One region of the Pseudogulbenkiania sp. FW507-F1 genome, then DNA from elsewhere that is predicted to be linked to it. Evidence: predicted binding sites of a transcription regulator. Region 1 holds the regulator's gene; the other holds the start of a gene.
What was found. The regulator FNR, encoded in region 1, switches genes on or off when oxygen is low (the NO sensors DNR and NnrR bind a similar motif). The targets are predictions, from matches to a motif close to TTGATNNNNATCAA.
Positions count from the first base shown of each region.

Region 2: a site for FNR is predicted at 2,444-2,457, ahead of AC3WG5_RS00960 (ribonucleoside triphosphate reductase). Genes of this name have one in related genera too.

Region 1 is NZ_JBYSWM010000007.1:152,056-159,577, reverse strand. Features, by position in the region: gene AC3WG5_RS06750 (inositol monophosphatase family protein) at 1-9, opposite strand, end outside; gene AC3WG5_RS06745 (RNA methyltransferase) at 151-915, shown strand; gene AC3WG5_RS06740 (DUF1853 family protein) at 893-1,843, shown strand; gene fnr (fumarate/nitrate reduction transcriptional regulator Fnr) at 2,055-2,810, opposite strand; gene hemN (oxygen-independent coproporphyrinogen III oxidase) at 2,944-4,353, shown strand; gene AC3WG5_RS06725 (patatin-like phospholipase family protein) at 4,441-5,424, opposite strand; gene AC3WG5_RS06720 (RrF2 family transcriptional regulator) at 5,804-6,265, opposite strand; gene hmpA (NO-inducible flavohemoprotein) at 6,323-7,522, opposite strand, start outside.
Region 2 is NZ_JBYSWM010000001.1:202,043-209,564, forward strand. Features, by position in the region: gene AC3WG5_RS00945 (LysR family transcriptional regulator) at 75-1,031, opposite strand; gene AC3WG5_RS00950 (hypothetical protein) at 1,225-1,545, shown strand; gene AC3WG5_RS00955 (DUF411 domain-containing protein) at 1,621-2,061, shown strand; gene AC3WG5_RS00960 (ribonucleoside triphosphate reductase) at 2,538-4,271, shown strand; gene nrdD (anaerobic ribonucleoside-triphosphate reductase) at 4,327-4,503, shown strand; gene AC3WG5_RS00970 (anaerobic ribonucleoside-triphosphate reductase activating protein) at 4,484-5,176, shown strand; gene AC3WG5_RS00975 (NAD(P)H-dependent flavin oxidoreductase) at 5,285-6,457, shown strand; gene AC3WG5_RS00980 (aldehyde dehydrogenase family protein) at 6,754-7,522, shown strand, end outside.

The DNA.
Region 1 (7,522 bases):
GGGATGCATTGACGGCCTCTAGTAAAGACAACTACCCCGGCCTTCCCGGTAGGGAAAATCGTAGTAGGAAACAATCTGGGTTAAGGAACGAAAAAACCCGGCTCATGGACGGGCTTTTGATAAGCCGTCTATTTTAATGCGAAATGGCGAATGAAGAAACCCGAAGTCCCTGATTTTTTGAAGAACATTCGTGTGGTGCTGGCGCGCCCCAGCCATCCGGGCAATATCGGATCGGCGGCGCGGGCGATGAAGACCATGGGGCTGTCGCGGCTCTACCTGGTCGAGCCCAAGACCTTCCCCAGCCCCGAGGCCGACACGCTGGCCTCCGGCGCGGTCGACCTGTTGCAGCAGGCGGTGGTGGTCGACACGTTGGCCGAAGCCTTGTCCGGCGTCACCGTGGCCTGCGCCCTGACCAGCCGCCGCCGCGAGCTGACCACGCCGCTCTCCACTCCGCGCGAAACCACGCCGGAGCTGGTGGCGCGCGCGCGCGACGGCGAACAAGTGGCGCTGGTGTTCGGCAACGAGACCTTCGGCCTGTCGATCGACGAGGTCGAGCTGTGCAACCGGCTGGTGACCATTCCCGGCAACCCCGAGTATTTCTCGCTCAACCTGGCGATGGCGGTACAGGTGATGACCTACGAGCTGTTCAGCCACACCGGCGTCGACGTCGATTACCTGCGTCCGGAAGGGGAGAGCGCGACGCGCGACGAGGTGGAGGGCTTCTGCGGCCACCTCGACCAGACCCTGGCCGATATCGGCTACTACGAGCGGCGCAACGGCGAGCGCCTGATGCGCCGCCTGCGTACCCTGTTCAACCGCGCCAACCTGCTGCGCGAGGAAATCGACATCCTGCGCGGCTTCCTCAAGCAGGTGCAGCGCGTGGCCCAGCGCGATGACGGCCGCCGCCAGCAGTAGCACTTTCTACCTGCCCTACGCGCACCCGGCGGTGCGCGACCTGGCCTTTCTACTGACGGCGCCGGCGCCGTGGCTGACCGGCGCCGACATTCTGCCCGAGCGCCTGCTGGGCGACGCCGGACCGGGACTGTTGGCCGAACTCGACCGCGCCCCGGCGGCGCTAGTGGCCTGGCTCGCCGCCCGTCCCACCACCCGCCTTGGTCGCTACGCCGAAAACCTGCTGGCGTTCTGGTTCGAGCTCGCGCCGCACATCGAGTGCGTGGCGGCCAATCTGCAGGTGCAGAATGGCGAGCTGCGCACCATTGGCGAATTCGACTTCCTGCTGCGCATCGACGGCGAGCCGTGGCACCTCGAAACCGCCAGCAAGTTCTACCTGATGCTGGGCGAAGGGCGCCATACCCTGGTCGGCCCCAGCCTGCGCGATGCCTGGGCGCTGAAGGCGGCCAAGTTGCAGGATCAGCTCGCGCTGTCGCGCCACGCGGCGGCGCAACCCTTGTTGCCGCCCGGCTTCGTCGGCTGCCGCACCGCGGCCAGGCTGGCGGGCTGGCTGTTCTATCCCCATGCCGTGCTGCTCGAGCCGCCGCTGGCCCCCGACCTCCTCACCGGCTGGGCGCGCCCGCTGCTGGCGCCGTGGCCGCGGCGCTCGCTGGCGTCGCGCTGGGTGTGGCTGCCGCGCTTGCGCTGGCTGGCGCCGGCGCGGGTGGACGAGGCCGAGACGCTGGACGAGGACGCGCTGCGCCGCCACCTGGCGGCGGCAGAGGCGCCACAGCTGGTGGCCGAGGTCTTGCCGTTGGGGGGCGGGGACTGGGAGGAAGTGGCGCGCGGTTTTGTCTGCCCGCCGAACTGGCCGCCGCCGGCGCGACTGGCCGAGTTGCTCGACACGGTGCAGGAACTGACCAATGGCAAGGCGGGAAGCGGGGGGCGCTGAACGCCATTCATGCCGCGGTGGCCGGTGGGCCGCCCGCTGACGCTAGGACCGCGGGGGCGCGGAAGGGCTCAGAACCTGTTTACGATCTGCTGCGCTTCGGCGATACGGCGTTAAAAACGACTTTGGAATGCTCATTTACTACTTGTAAACTCCGCATCCTCAGCTGTTTTTGCCTTGTCTCGCTCTAGCTCGCGAGATCGTAAACAGGTTCTCAGTGGTTCGGCGTCGGGTGGGCGTTGGCGCAGCCGGCGACCAACTGCTTGAGCTGCTCGGGCTGCTCCAGCTGGATGTGCTTGTGGTCCACCGCGATCCAGCCCTGCTGCTGGAACTTGGACAGGGTGCGGCTCACCGTCTCCAGCTTGAGCCCCAGGAAGCTGCCGATCTCCTCGCGGCTCATGCGCAGGATGAAGTCGTTGGCGGCGAAACCGCGTACCGTCAGGCGCTGCGACAGGTTGATGAGGAAGGCGGCCAGCCGTTCCTCCGCCTTCATATTGCCCAGCAGCATCATCACGTTGTGATCGCGCACGATCTCGCGGCTCATCAGCCGGTAGAAGTGGTGTTGCAGCGAGGGAATCTCCAGCGCCAGGTTCTGCATGCGGCTGAACGGCAGCTCGCACACCTCGCTGTCTTCCAGCGCGACGGCGTTGCAGCCGTGCACGTTGGCCGAAATCCCGTCCAGTCCCATCAGTTCGCCCGACATGTGAAAGCCGGTGACCTGCTCGCGCCCGTCCTGGCTGGAGATGCAGGTCTTGAAGAAACCGGTACGTACCGCGTACAGTGACTTGAAGCCCTCGCCGTTGCGAAACAGCGCTTCGCCACGTTTCAGGCGCCGGCTCTGGCGGATCACCGCATCCAGTCGCGTCATTTCCTCACGGTTCAGACCCAGGGGCAGACACAATTCGCGCAGCGTGCAGTTGGAGCAGGAGACCTTGAGGGCTTGCAGGGGAACAACAGTCGAGTCAGTCATGCGGCATGTCCGCTTCTGTTAAGTAAGCCTTGATGTTGGTCAAAGCGTTGGGCCTTGATGTCGGTCAAAGCGTTTCTGGGAGGTTTGCCGCAAATTTACCAGTCCACCACTGGTTTTTCCATCGCGAGACATCATGAACACCACCCACCCACCGTTTTCGCCCACACGTTGCGAGTTCGACCGCGCCCTGATTGCCCGTCTCGACGGCGCCGGCCCGCGTTATACCTCGTACCCGACCGCAGACCGCTTCACCGACGACTTCAGCGCCAAGGACTACCGTCACTGGCTGCAGCAGCGCAAGATCGGCGCCAACAGCCGTCCGATCTCGCTCTACGTGCATCTGCCGTTCTGCAATACCGTGTGCTATTACTGCGGCTGCAACAAGATCATCACCAAGGACAAGAGCCGCGCCGACCGCTACCTCGATTACCTGGAGAAGGAAGTCGGCCTGGTGGCCGACGTGCTGGGGCAGCGCGAAAAAGTGATCCAGCTGCACTTCGGCGGTGGCACCCCGACCTTCCTGTCGGATGAACAGCTGGAACGGCTGATGGGGATACTCCGGACCCGCTTCGAATTCTTGGCGGAGGGAGAATATTCCATTGAGATAGATCCGCGCAAGGTGACGCGCGACACCGTGCTGCATCTGGCGCGCCTGGGCTTCAACCGGATGAGTGTCGGGGTGCAGGATTTCGAGCCGCGCGTGCAGCAGGCGGTCAACCGCATCCAGAGCGAAGAAGAGACGCGCGTGGTGATCGACGCCGCGCGCGAGGCCGGCTTCCGCTCGGTAAGCGTCGATCTGATCTACGGCCTGCCGCTGCAGACCCAGGAGTCGGTGGCGGCCACGGTCGACAAGGTCATCGCCATGGGGCCGGACCGCATCGCGCTCTATAACTACGCCCATCTGCCGACGGTGTTCATGCCGCAGCGGCGCATCAACGAGGCCGACCTGCCGCTGCCGCCGGTCAAGCTCGACATCCTGCAGCACTCGGTGGAACAGCTGGCCGCCGCCGGCTACGTGTTCATCGGCATGGACCACTTCGCCAAGCCGGAGGACGACCTCACCGTGGCGCTGCGCCAGGGCCGGCTGCAGCGCAATTTCCAGGGCTACTCCACGCACGCCGACTGCGACATGATCGGCTTCGGCGTGTCCTCCATCGGCAAGGTCGGCCCCTGTTACAGCCAGAACGAGAAGGATCTCGAGAGCTACTACGCCGCACTCGACGAAAACCGCCTGCCGGTGCTGCGCGGCATGGTGCTGGACGGCGACGACATCCTGCGCCGCTCCATCATCCAGGCGCTGATGTGCCGCTTCGCGCTGTCGGTGGAAGCCATCGAGCAGGTGCACGGCATCAACTTCGCCGAGTACTTTGCCGCCGAGATGCCGGCCATCCGCGAGTTCCAGCAGCAGGGCCTGCTCACTTTCGACGGCGACTTCCTGATGGTTGAGCCCAAAGGCCGCTTCCTGATCCGCAACATCGCCATGGCTTTCGACCGCCACCTGCGCGAGCGCCAGACCAAGGCGCGCTACTCGCGCACCATCTGATCCTTTCCCTTCCCGCCACGGCCGCCTTGCGGTCGTGGCGCGCTCTTGCCGCGGCTCTTCGTTGCGCCGCGACGACGTCGCCCCGTGTCAGCCGATGCGCCGCCACAGCCGCATCGTGCTTTTTCTCCCGACTTCCGCACCGTGCTCTTGCAGCCAGGCCTGCGCCCGCTCGCGCCCGGCGGCAAACAACTGCTGCACCAGGCCGTGATGCGGCGTGAGCTTGCTCAGGCTGTCGAGCGCGCCGGTGGTAGCGTCCGCATCGATATGGTGCAGGCGCAGCTGGCGCAGGTGTCGCTCCAGGCGGCCCAGGCCGAACAGACTTCTGCCGGCTTCGCGCTTGGCGATGGCCAGCCCTTGCAACTCGGTATGCAGCGACGAGCCGAAGCTGATGTCGTTGAGGCGGCGCTCGACCGCGCCGGCACGCCCAGGCGTCTCCTCCCACTGTTGCGGCACCAGCGTCACCAGCACGATATCGCGGGCGCGCCCCTGGTAGGCCAGCGGAAACAGCGGCGGGTTGGCGGTGAGGCCGCCGTCCCAGTAGGCTTCGCCGTCGATGTGTACGGTGTGGTGCAGCTGCGGCAGGCAGGCGGAAGCCAGCAGGTGCTCCACGCTCAGCTCGTGGGCATGGAACAGCTTGAGGCGTCCGCTGTTGACGTGGGTCGCGGCGATGAACAGCTGGATCGGGGTGGTGCGCAGCCGGGCGAAGTCGATGCTGCTGGCGATCAGCTCGCGCAGCGGGTTGTAGTCGAACGGGTTGAGCTGGTCCGAGGTCAGGAAGTGCGACAGCTGCAGCAGCCCTTGCAGCGCCACGGGCGGGGCGTGCGCCGCCGGCCAGGGGTAGAGCGCCGACAGCCGTTGCCAGAACTGTCCCAGCGCCTCGCGCGCGCCGTCGTAACCACCCTCCATCCAGCCGTAGGCCAGCAGCGCCGCGTTCATGGCGCCGGCACTGGCGCCGCTCAGCGCGGCGGGGTGATAGCGGCGTGTTTCCAGCAGCCTGTCCAGTACGCCCCAGGTAAAGGCGCCGTGCGCGCCGCCGCCTTGCAAGGCCAAGGCGATCTCAGTGGTCTTCATGGGTGTTCCCTTTCTCGAAGAAGCCAGCCTGCTACAGGCTAGAGCCGTTCTGTTGCGGGGATGTGTTGCCGGGGAATCTGCAACGCTGGGTGAGAGGTGGCGGGGCCGCTCAGGTGGCCATGGCATGACGCCGACCCGGTTTAGGCAAGCAAACTTCCGGCCATGTTCCGCAGAGGGGGCGATGTGTGGGGGATGCCGGCAGGGCAAAGTACGGCGGCAGACGTGGCCAGGCCGTCCCGGGCGATCGCCGCGGCCCGGTGGCGGGGAGAGCACAGGGCCAGAGCGGCCGATGGAGGGCGGGGAGAGCGGTGTCCAGTGCGGTGTCGCGCGGAGCGGCGCCGTGCCAGCGTCGAACCACCGGATAGGGCGGCGGAGGGCGTTAGGAGACGGTGCCCGGCTCCAGCGGACGGGGCCGGCGGTGCAGGCGGACGATGGCCTCGCCGGTCGGCGCGGCGACGGCGGAGGCCAGCGTGAAGCGGTTGAGCGCCTCGAAGAAGGCGGTGAGGCCGACGTCCAGCGCCGACTTGAGCTGGCAGCCGCTGCGCAGCGCGCAGGGCGGCTCGGCGCAGTCGATCAGGTCACTCATGCCTTCCAGGGTGCGGATGACGTCGCCCAGCCGGTAGTGATCGGCCGGGCGCGCCAGCGCCAGCCCGCCGCCCTTGCCTCGGGTGGTGACCAGCCAGCCCTGCTGCGCCATGAAGTGCACTACCTTGACCAGGTGGTTGCGCGACACGGCGAAGCGCTCGGCGATTTCCGGGATGGTGACCGGGGTGTCGCGTTCGCGGTGGGTCAGGTACATCAATACCCTGAGGCCGAGGTCGGTGAAGCGGGTCAACTGCATGATTCGTTCTGTCTCGAGTGATGCGGGCAGGATACCCCTCCCACCCGCGCGGCACAATCAGCCGGCTATGGTATGCGAGCCGAACACTTCGTAGTGGATGCGCCCGCCGTCCACCCCGGCCGCCAGCAGCCAGTCGCGCTGCGCCAGCATGAACGCCAAGGGGCCGCACAGGTAGTAGTCGGCATCCGGCAGCAGTACCTGCTCGCGCACAGCGCCCAGGTCGACGCGGCCTTGCTGGTCGTAGTCTTCGCCCAGGCGGTCTTCGGCACCCACTTCTTCGTAGAACACCACCTTGCTGACATTGTCGCATTCCGCCGCCAGCTGGTTGACGTGGCGCTTCATGGCGTGCACCGCACCGTTGCGACAGCCGTGGACGAAGGCGACGCGGCGCGGGCTTCGCGTCAGCACCAGATGGTTGAGCATGGCGAGCATCGGCGTCACGCCAACCCCGCCGCTGATCAGCACGACCGGGGTGCTGCGTTCTTCGTGCAGGAAGAAGTCGCCACCCGGCGGGGCCAGTTCGAGCTGGTCGCCTTCGTGCACGGTGTCGTGCAGCAGGTTGGAGATGCGTCCGGCCGGGGTGCTACCGTTGCCGGGTTCGCGCTTGACCGAGATGCGCAGGTAATCCTGGCCCGGTGCGTCCGACAGGCTGTACTGGCGCGGCTGCAGCAACCCCAGTTCCGGCACGAAACGCTTCAGCGTGATGTACTGGCCGGGACGGAAGCCGGGCACCGCGCCCTTGTCGGACGGGGAGAGGTAGAACGAGGTGATCTCACTGCTTTCCGCCACCTTGCGGGTGACGGTGAAGCTGCGCACGCCGGACCAGCCGCCGCGGCTCAGCGCGCCGTCGGTGTAGAGCTGTTGTTCCGCCCCGATCAGCAGGTCGGCAAGCTGGCCGTAGGCCAGGCGCCAGGCTTCCAGCAACTCGTCGCTGGCGGCTTCGCCCAGTACTTCGCTGATCGAGGACAGCAGGTGATGGCCGACGATCGGATAGTGCTCAGCACGGATGCCCAGGCCGACGTGCTTGTGGGCGATGCGCATTACCACCGGCGCCAGGACCGAAGGATCGTCGATGTGTTCGGCGTAGCCCAGTACCGCCAGCGCCAGCGCCTGCTGCTGCTGGCCGGCCTCCTGTTTGGCCTGGTTGAACACGTGCTTGAGTTCCGGGTTGTGGCTGAACATGCGGCGGTAGAAATGGCTGGTCAGGGCGACGCCGTGTTCGCGCAGAACCGGTACGGTGGCTTTGACGAGTTCGCG
Region 2 (7,522 bases), on a different contig from region 1:
GCGGGCTTGGCCGTTGGCCACAGGCAGAAAAAAGCCCGGCCAGGCCGGGCGTGCGATCGGGCTGGCGCGTCGGCTCAGTGCTGCGCCGCCTCGCGCTTGGCAGTCAGGTCCAGACCGGGGAGATCGGCGACGATGTCGGGATGTTCGGCCAGTTTCTCCGCCACATAGTCGACGAAGACCCGGGTGCGCGGGGCGATGTGCTCGCGGTGCGGGAAGCAGATGTAGATCGAACGTTCCAGCGAGATGAAGTCGGTCAGCACCGCCTCCAGTTCGCCGCTGCGCAGATAGGGCATTGCCTCATGACCCGGCACCTGCGCCACGCCGAAGCCCAGGCGTGCCATTTCGCACACCGCCTCGATGTCGTTCAGGGTATAGATGCCGTTGACCTCGAGCGGGATACGCTCGCCGTCGCGCTCGAACTCCCACTTGCACAGTCGACCGGAGGTCGGGAATTGGTAGTTGATACAGTTGTGGTTGGCCAGGTCGTCGGGTTTCTGCGGACGGCCGTTCTTGCTCCAGTATTCGGGCGCCGCCACGGTGTAGAGCGGCAGTTGCGCCAGGTGGCGCGCCGACAGGCGCGAGTCCGGCATCATGCCGACGCGCACGCCGACGTCGTAGCCGTCCTCGATCAGATCGCTAAAATGGTCGTCAAGGCCGAAGAACACGCGAATCTTGGGGTGACGCTGGCAAAACTCGCCCATCAGCGGCAGGATGAAGTGCCGGCCGAAGGAGTTGGGCAGGCTGATACGCAGGTGCCCGGCCGGCTCGTCGCGGCTCGCCTTGAGCTGGTTGATGGCCGCGTCCAGATTGTTCACCGGGCCGCGACATTGCGCGTAGAAGCGCCGGCCGTCCTCGGTCAGCGTCAGCTGGCGCGTGGTGCGGTTGAACAGGCGGACTTCCAGTTCCTGTTCGAGCCGGGCGATACTCTGGCTGATGGCGGCGGGAGAGACGCCGAGCTTGCGCGCCGCGTCGGAGAAACTGCCGTTTTCGGCGGTGGTCATAAAGACCATCAGTGCCTTCAAGGTATCCATGCGCTACGGATTCCATGGTAGGGCCGGCCCCTGCGGGCCCCGGGCGGGATCGTCCGGCGTCGAGCTGAGGGGCTGACGAAAATTGATTGGGTATTTCTTTAAAAAGGTTACACCATTCTTTGAAAACAATGAAGATTGAAATGATTTGTGCCAGCTCAAGCCCGGCACACCTCACCTGCGCTACGATTACCGCATGAACTTCCTCCGCCCCTTGCTGCTGCTGGTGCTGACCGTGTGGCTGGCCTTGCCGCTCTCCACCCTGGCGCAAAGCGTACCGCCAGAAGCATGCCATGGCAGCACCGCCGCACCCTGCATGGCAGCGGCTGACGCCGGCTGCCGCCACCGGGCGCTGCCATCCGATGCGCCAGCGTGCTGTCATTTTTACGCAACAGCTGCCCATGCCGATGTCGGAGAAGTACGGCGGGTCTCGCCCGGGGCGGTGCAGGTGGGACACGAACGCGGCGGGGAGGCGCAGTTCATCCCGCCGGTGGCCACCCGCCCCCCGGTCGCCTGAGCAGGCAAGCGAATCCCGCACGCGGCGGCCCGCCACCGGGCCGCCAGGTTCTCCCTCTCAGGACAGCTATCGACCATGAATACTCCGCAACGACTCGCCGTGATCGGCGCACTGATCTTCTCCGGCCACGCTCTGGCCGTCCAGGGCACGCTGTACAAGGACCCCAACTGCGGCTGCTGCACGGCCTGGGCCGAGCACCTGCAAGGCAAGGGCATCACGCTGCAGGTGGAGCCGAGCCGCGAACTCGCCAGCGTGCGTTCGCGCTTCGGCGTCCCCTCCGACATGGGCGCCTGCCATACCGCGCGCATCGGCGGCTACACCTTCGAAGGCCACGTGCCGGCCGACCTGGTGCAGAAGGTGCTGCACGACAAGCCGAAGAACCTCGTCGGCCTCGCCGTGCCCGGCATGCCACCGGGCAGCCCGGGCATGGAGGGCATGGAGGGCATGGGCAAGGTGGCGTACAAGGTGTACGCCTTCGACAAGACGGGGAAACGCTTCGTCTATGCCGAGCGCTGAAGCCCCGTTTCATTAGGCGGCTACGCCTTAAGAGTGCCGGCAGTACTGCGTGCGAATCTCCCTCAGAGATTCGCTCAGCGATACGGAATCCCCATGGACTACATGTCCATGCCGCGTCCTTTGCGCTGGTGGCACTCAACCGGCTTTGGCTCGCTCGCCTACTAAAATGGGTCTCCTCCACATTTCCTGGCTGTCGGATGGGTGAAGGTATTCTTCCTTCGCAACGCTGCGCGACCTTGTGCAGTCAATGCCGGACCCCATCGACTCGCCTGGGCGGCGATGGCTTGCGCTCCGCGCCACCCGTCCTGCCGGTCACACCCCAAAAGGCACAGCATGCTGTGCCTTTTTCATTTCTCAGACACAACATGATGCGGTTTACCGCTTGATCCACGTCAAGGGATTCCCGCATCGCGCACCCGAGCGTCATTCCACCATTTATAGTGCACCTCAACGAAACAAACACCATATGTTGAGCCATGACTGAAGCAGCCCGCCTTTCTGACCACCCCGTCGCCCCGGTCGACGCCGTCGCCGCCATCGACGAATACCTGAGCCGCGCCGACTGGCGCGTGCAAGCCAACGCCAACCAGGGCTATAGCTTGGGCGGGCTGATTCTCAACGTGGCCGGCAAGGTGACCGCCAACTACTGGCTCGCCAAGGTATTCAGCGCCGAGGCCGCCCGCGCGCACCGCGAGGGCGACTTCCACATCCACGACCTGGACATGCTGTCGGGCTACTGCGCCGGCTGGTCGCTGCGCACCTTGCTGCAGATGGGTTTCAACGGCGTGCCGGGCAAGGTGGAGTCGCAGCCGCCGCGCCACCTGTCGTCGGCCTGCGGCCAGATCGTCAATTTCCTCGGCACGCTGCAGAACGAATGGGCCGGAGCGCAGGCGTTCAGCTCCTTTGACACCTACCTGGCGCCGTTCGTGAAAAAGGACGGTCTCTCCTACGAGCAGGTCAAGCAGTGCATCCAGGAGCTGATCTACAACCTCAACGTGCCGAGCCGCTGGGGCACGCAGACGCCGTTCACCAACCTGACCTTCGACTGGCTGTGTCCGGAAGACCTGCGCGAGCAGATCCCGCTGATCGGAGGCGAGGAGATGCCGTTCACCTACGGCGACTGCGCGCGCGAGATGGCGCTGATCAACCGCGCCTACATCGAGGTGATGCTGGAGGGCGACGCCAAGGGGCGGGTGTTCACCTTCCCGATTCCGACCTACAACATCACCAAGGATTTCGACTGGTACGGCGAGAACACCGATCTGCTGTTCGCGATGACCGCCAAGTACGGCCTGCCCTACTTCCAGAACTTCGTGAACTCCGACCTTGAGCCGCACATGGTGCGCAGCATGTGCTGCCGCCTGCAGCTCGACCTGCGCGAACTGTTGAAGCGCGGCAACGGCCTGTTCGGCAGCGCCGAGCAGACCGGCTCGGTGGGCGTGGTGACGCTCAACTGCGCGCGCCTGGGCTACCGCTTCAAGGACGACCTGCCCGGCCTGCTGGCGGAAACCGACCGCCTGATGGCGCTGGCGCGCGACACACTGGAGGAGAAGCGCCGCGTGGTGCAGGGCCTGATCGACGAGGGCCTCTACCCCTACACCAAGCGCTTCCTGGGCTCGCTGCGCAACCACTTCAGCACGGTGGGGGTGAACGGCATCAACGAGATGATCCGCAACTTCACCGCCGACCGTGACGACATCACCAGCGCCTGGGGGCACGATTTCGCCTGCCGCTACCTCGACCACATCCGCGAGCAGATGCTGGCGTTCCAGGAACAGACCGGCCATCTCTACAACCTGGAGGCGACGCCGGCGGAAGGCACCACCTACCGCTTCGCCAAGGAAGACCGCAAACGCTTTGCCGACATCCTGCAGGCCGGCACGGCCGAGCAGCCCTACTACACCAACTCCAGCCAGCTACCGGTGGGCTTCACCGACGACCCGTTCGAAGCGCTGACGCGCCAGGAGGCGCTGCAGCGCAAGTACACCGGCGGCACCGTGCTGCACCTCTACATGAGCGAGGCGGTGTCGAGCCCGGAGGCCTGCCGCCAACTGGTGAAACGGGCGCTGGCGGGGTTCCGCCTGCCCTACATCACCATCACGCCGACCTTCTCGATCTGCCCGAAACACGGCTACCTGTCGGGCCACCACGAGTTCTGCCCGCGCTGCGACGCGGAGCTGCTGGCGGAGAAGCGGCGCAGGCAGGGTTAAAGCACCATGCCCCCGGCTTCGGCCAACCTTTTGACTCTTTTAGAAAGGCAACACCATGAGCAATCTGTCCGAACAACGCCATCTCGACACCGTGCTGGACAACAGCGAACGCACCCGTTGTGAAGTGTGGACCCGCGTGATGGGCTACCACCGTCCGGTGGCGGCGTTCAACATCGGCAAGCAGGGCGAGTTCAACGAACGCCTGCACTTCGATGAGCGTGAAGCCGGCTGAGGCGGCGCGCATCGGCGGACTGGAACCGTTCTCGTCCTGCGACTGGCCGGGCAAGCTCACGGCGGTGGTGTTCCTCGCCGGCTGCCCCTGGCGCTGCGGCTACTGCCACAACCCGCAGCTATGGCGGCGCCGCGACGGCAAGACCGACTGGCCGGCGCTGCGCGAGTGGCTGGCGAGCCGCCGCGGCCTGCTCGACGGCGTGGTGTTCTCGGGCGGCGAGCCGCTGGCCGAGGCGGCGCTGCCGGCGCTGCTGGCCGAGGTGCGCGCACTCGGCTTCGCCACCGGGCTGCACAGCGGCGGGGCGTATCCGGCCAGGTTGGCCGAAGCGCTGCCGCTGCTCGACTGGGTCGGCTTCGACGTGAAAACGGAGTGGGCCGGCTACGATGCGCTCACCGGCGTGCCCGGCAGCGGCCGCGCCGCGCGCCGCAGCCTCGAGCTGCTGCTGGCCAGCGGCGTCGCCTACGAGTGCCGCACCTCGATCCACCCGCACTGGCACGATGAAACGGTGCTGGCCCGGCTCGCCGACGAGCTGGCGACGCACGGCGTGCGCCACTACCGTTGGCAGGCGATCCGCCCGCCCGCGCCGCTGCCGACACCATGGCCCGCCGGCTGGCCCGGCAATCACCATGACATCGCGCTGCGCTTTGCCGATTTCACCTTCCGCCAGCATTGAAACCGGGGAGAACACGGCGGGGCCGGGTCTTCCTTGACTCCGATCAAAGCCCTGCCACCCCGCCTCCCTACAATGTGAGCCTTTCCCCGCAGCCAGAACCCACCCACCATGACCCACCCGTTTTCCCCCCTCGTGATCCGCGGCCGTAGCCTCCTGCCCATCGTGCAGGGCGGCATGGGTGTCGGCGTCTCGGCCAAGAGCCTGGCCGGCGCCGTGGCCCGTGCCGGCGGCGTCGGCACCATCGCCAGCGTCGACCTGCGCCACCTGCACCCCGACCTGATGGCACAGAGCGAACGCGCCGGCGGCGCCGACGAACTCAACCGCCTCAACCTGATCGCGCTCGACCGCGAGGTGAAGGGCGCCCTGGCCAACGCCGACGGCCAGGGCCTGGTCGCCGTCAACGTGATGAAGGCGGTCGACGCCCATGCCGACTACGTGCGCCAGGCTTGCGAGTCGGGTGCGCACGCGGTGGTGATGGGCGCCGGCCTGCCGCTCGATCTGCCGGAGATGACCGCCGCGCATCCGGACGTGGCGCTGATCCCGATCCTGTCCGAGGCACGCGGCATCGGCATCGTGCTCAAGCGCTGGATGAAGAAGAACCGCCTGCCCGACGCCATCGTCATCGAACATCCCAAACATGCCGGCGGCCACCTCGGCGCGGCGCGTCTCGACGACATCGCCGACGCCAAGTTCGACTTCAAGCGGGTGCTGGACGAGACCTTCGCGCTGTTCCAGTCGCTGGGACTTGAGCGCGAGCAGATTCCGCTCATCGTCGCCGGCGGCGTCAACAGCCACGAGAAGGTACAGACCTACCTCAACGACTACGGCGCCGCAGCGGTGCAGATCGGCACCGCCTTCGCCGTGACCGAGGAAGGCGACGCCCACCCGCAGTTCAAGCAGACCCTGGCCGGCGCCCGCGCCGAGGACATCGTCGAATTCGTCAGCGTGGCCGGGCTGCCGGCGCGCGGGGTGCTGACGCCGTGGCTGAAGAGCTACCTCAAGCGCCTCGACAAGTTGCAGGCCAACGCCAAGGCCGACCCGCGCCGCTGCACCCAGGCGCTCAACTGCCTGTCGGTGTGCGGCCTGCGCGACGGGCTCGCCAAGGTCGGGCAGTTCTGCATCGACCTCAAGCTCGCCGCCGCCTTCCGCGGCGAGGTGAGCAAGGGGCTGTTCTTCCGCGGCGCCGAGCCGCTGCCGTTCGGCGACGCCATCAAGAGCGTGCAGGAGACCATCCATTACTTCCTGCACGGCGAGAAGCCGGCCGGTCTGGCGCCGGCCTGAGAACCTGTTCAGGATCTGTCGCGAGCGGCCCTCAGCGGGATGAAGAGCAGCACAGGAACCGGAATGGACATGGAGTCCATGAGGATTCCCGATCGCTGAGCGAATCCCTGCGTGCCAATCTTCGATTGGCTCAGCGATAGATTCGCACGCAGAGCGCATGAGTCCCGATCAGGGATCGCGCAGCAAGATCATGGCCAGGTTCTGAACGTCCGCGTCGCCTGCGACCAAAGCCCCGGCTGCCCTCGGCCGGGGCTTTTTGTTACAGTGATGTTCACTATCGCGTTTTCTGCCCTGCCATGACAGCCTTTACCAGTTGCAACCCCGCCAACGGCGAGGTGGTGTTCACCCGTCCCGCCTGGCCCGAAGACAAACTCGCCGACGCCGTCGCCCGGCTCAAGCGCGCGCAGCACCCCTGGGCACGCCTCAGCGTCGCCCAGCGCGCCGAATGGCTGCTGAAGCTGGCCGACGCCCTCACCGCCGAGCGCGTGGCGCTGGCCGACCTGGTGACGCTGGAAGTCGGCAAGCTCACCGCCGAATGCCTGGCCGAAATCGACAAATCGGTGCAGCTGATCCGCTACTACGCCGAGCTGGCGCCGGGGCTGTTGGCCGCCAAGACCATCCCGACCCAGGCCAGCCACAGCGGCGTGGCGTTCGAGCCCTTGGGCCTGGTGCTGGCGGTGATGCCGTGGAACTACCCGATCTGGCAGGTGCTGCGCTTCGCCGTGCCGGCGCTGATGGCCGGCAACGCCTGCCTGGTGAAGCCGGCGCCGTCGGTGCCGCAAAGCACGCAGAAGCTGCTCGACATCGTCGCTTCGGCCAACCTCGCCGTGCTGGACGCGGCCTGGATCGAGCACGACCAGGTCGAGGACGCCATCAAGGCCGCCGACGCGGTGGCGTTCACCGGGTCCACCAATACCGGCCGCGTCATCGCCAGCCTGGCCGGGCGCCACCTCAAGAAGACCGTGCTGGAGCTGGGCGGCAGCAACCCCTTCATCGTGCTGGCCGACGCCGACATCGAGACCGCGGCGCGCGAAGCCTGCCACTCGCGCTTCCGCGACGCCGGCC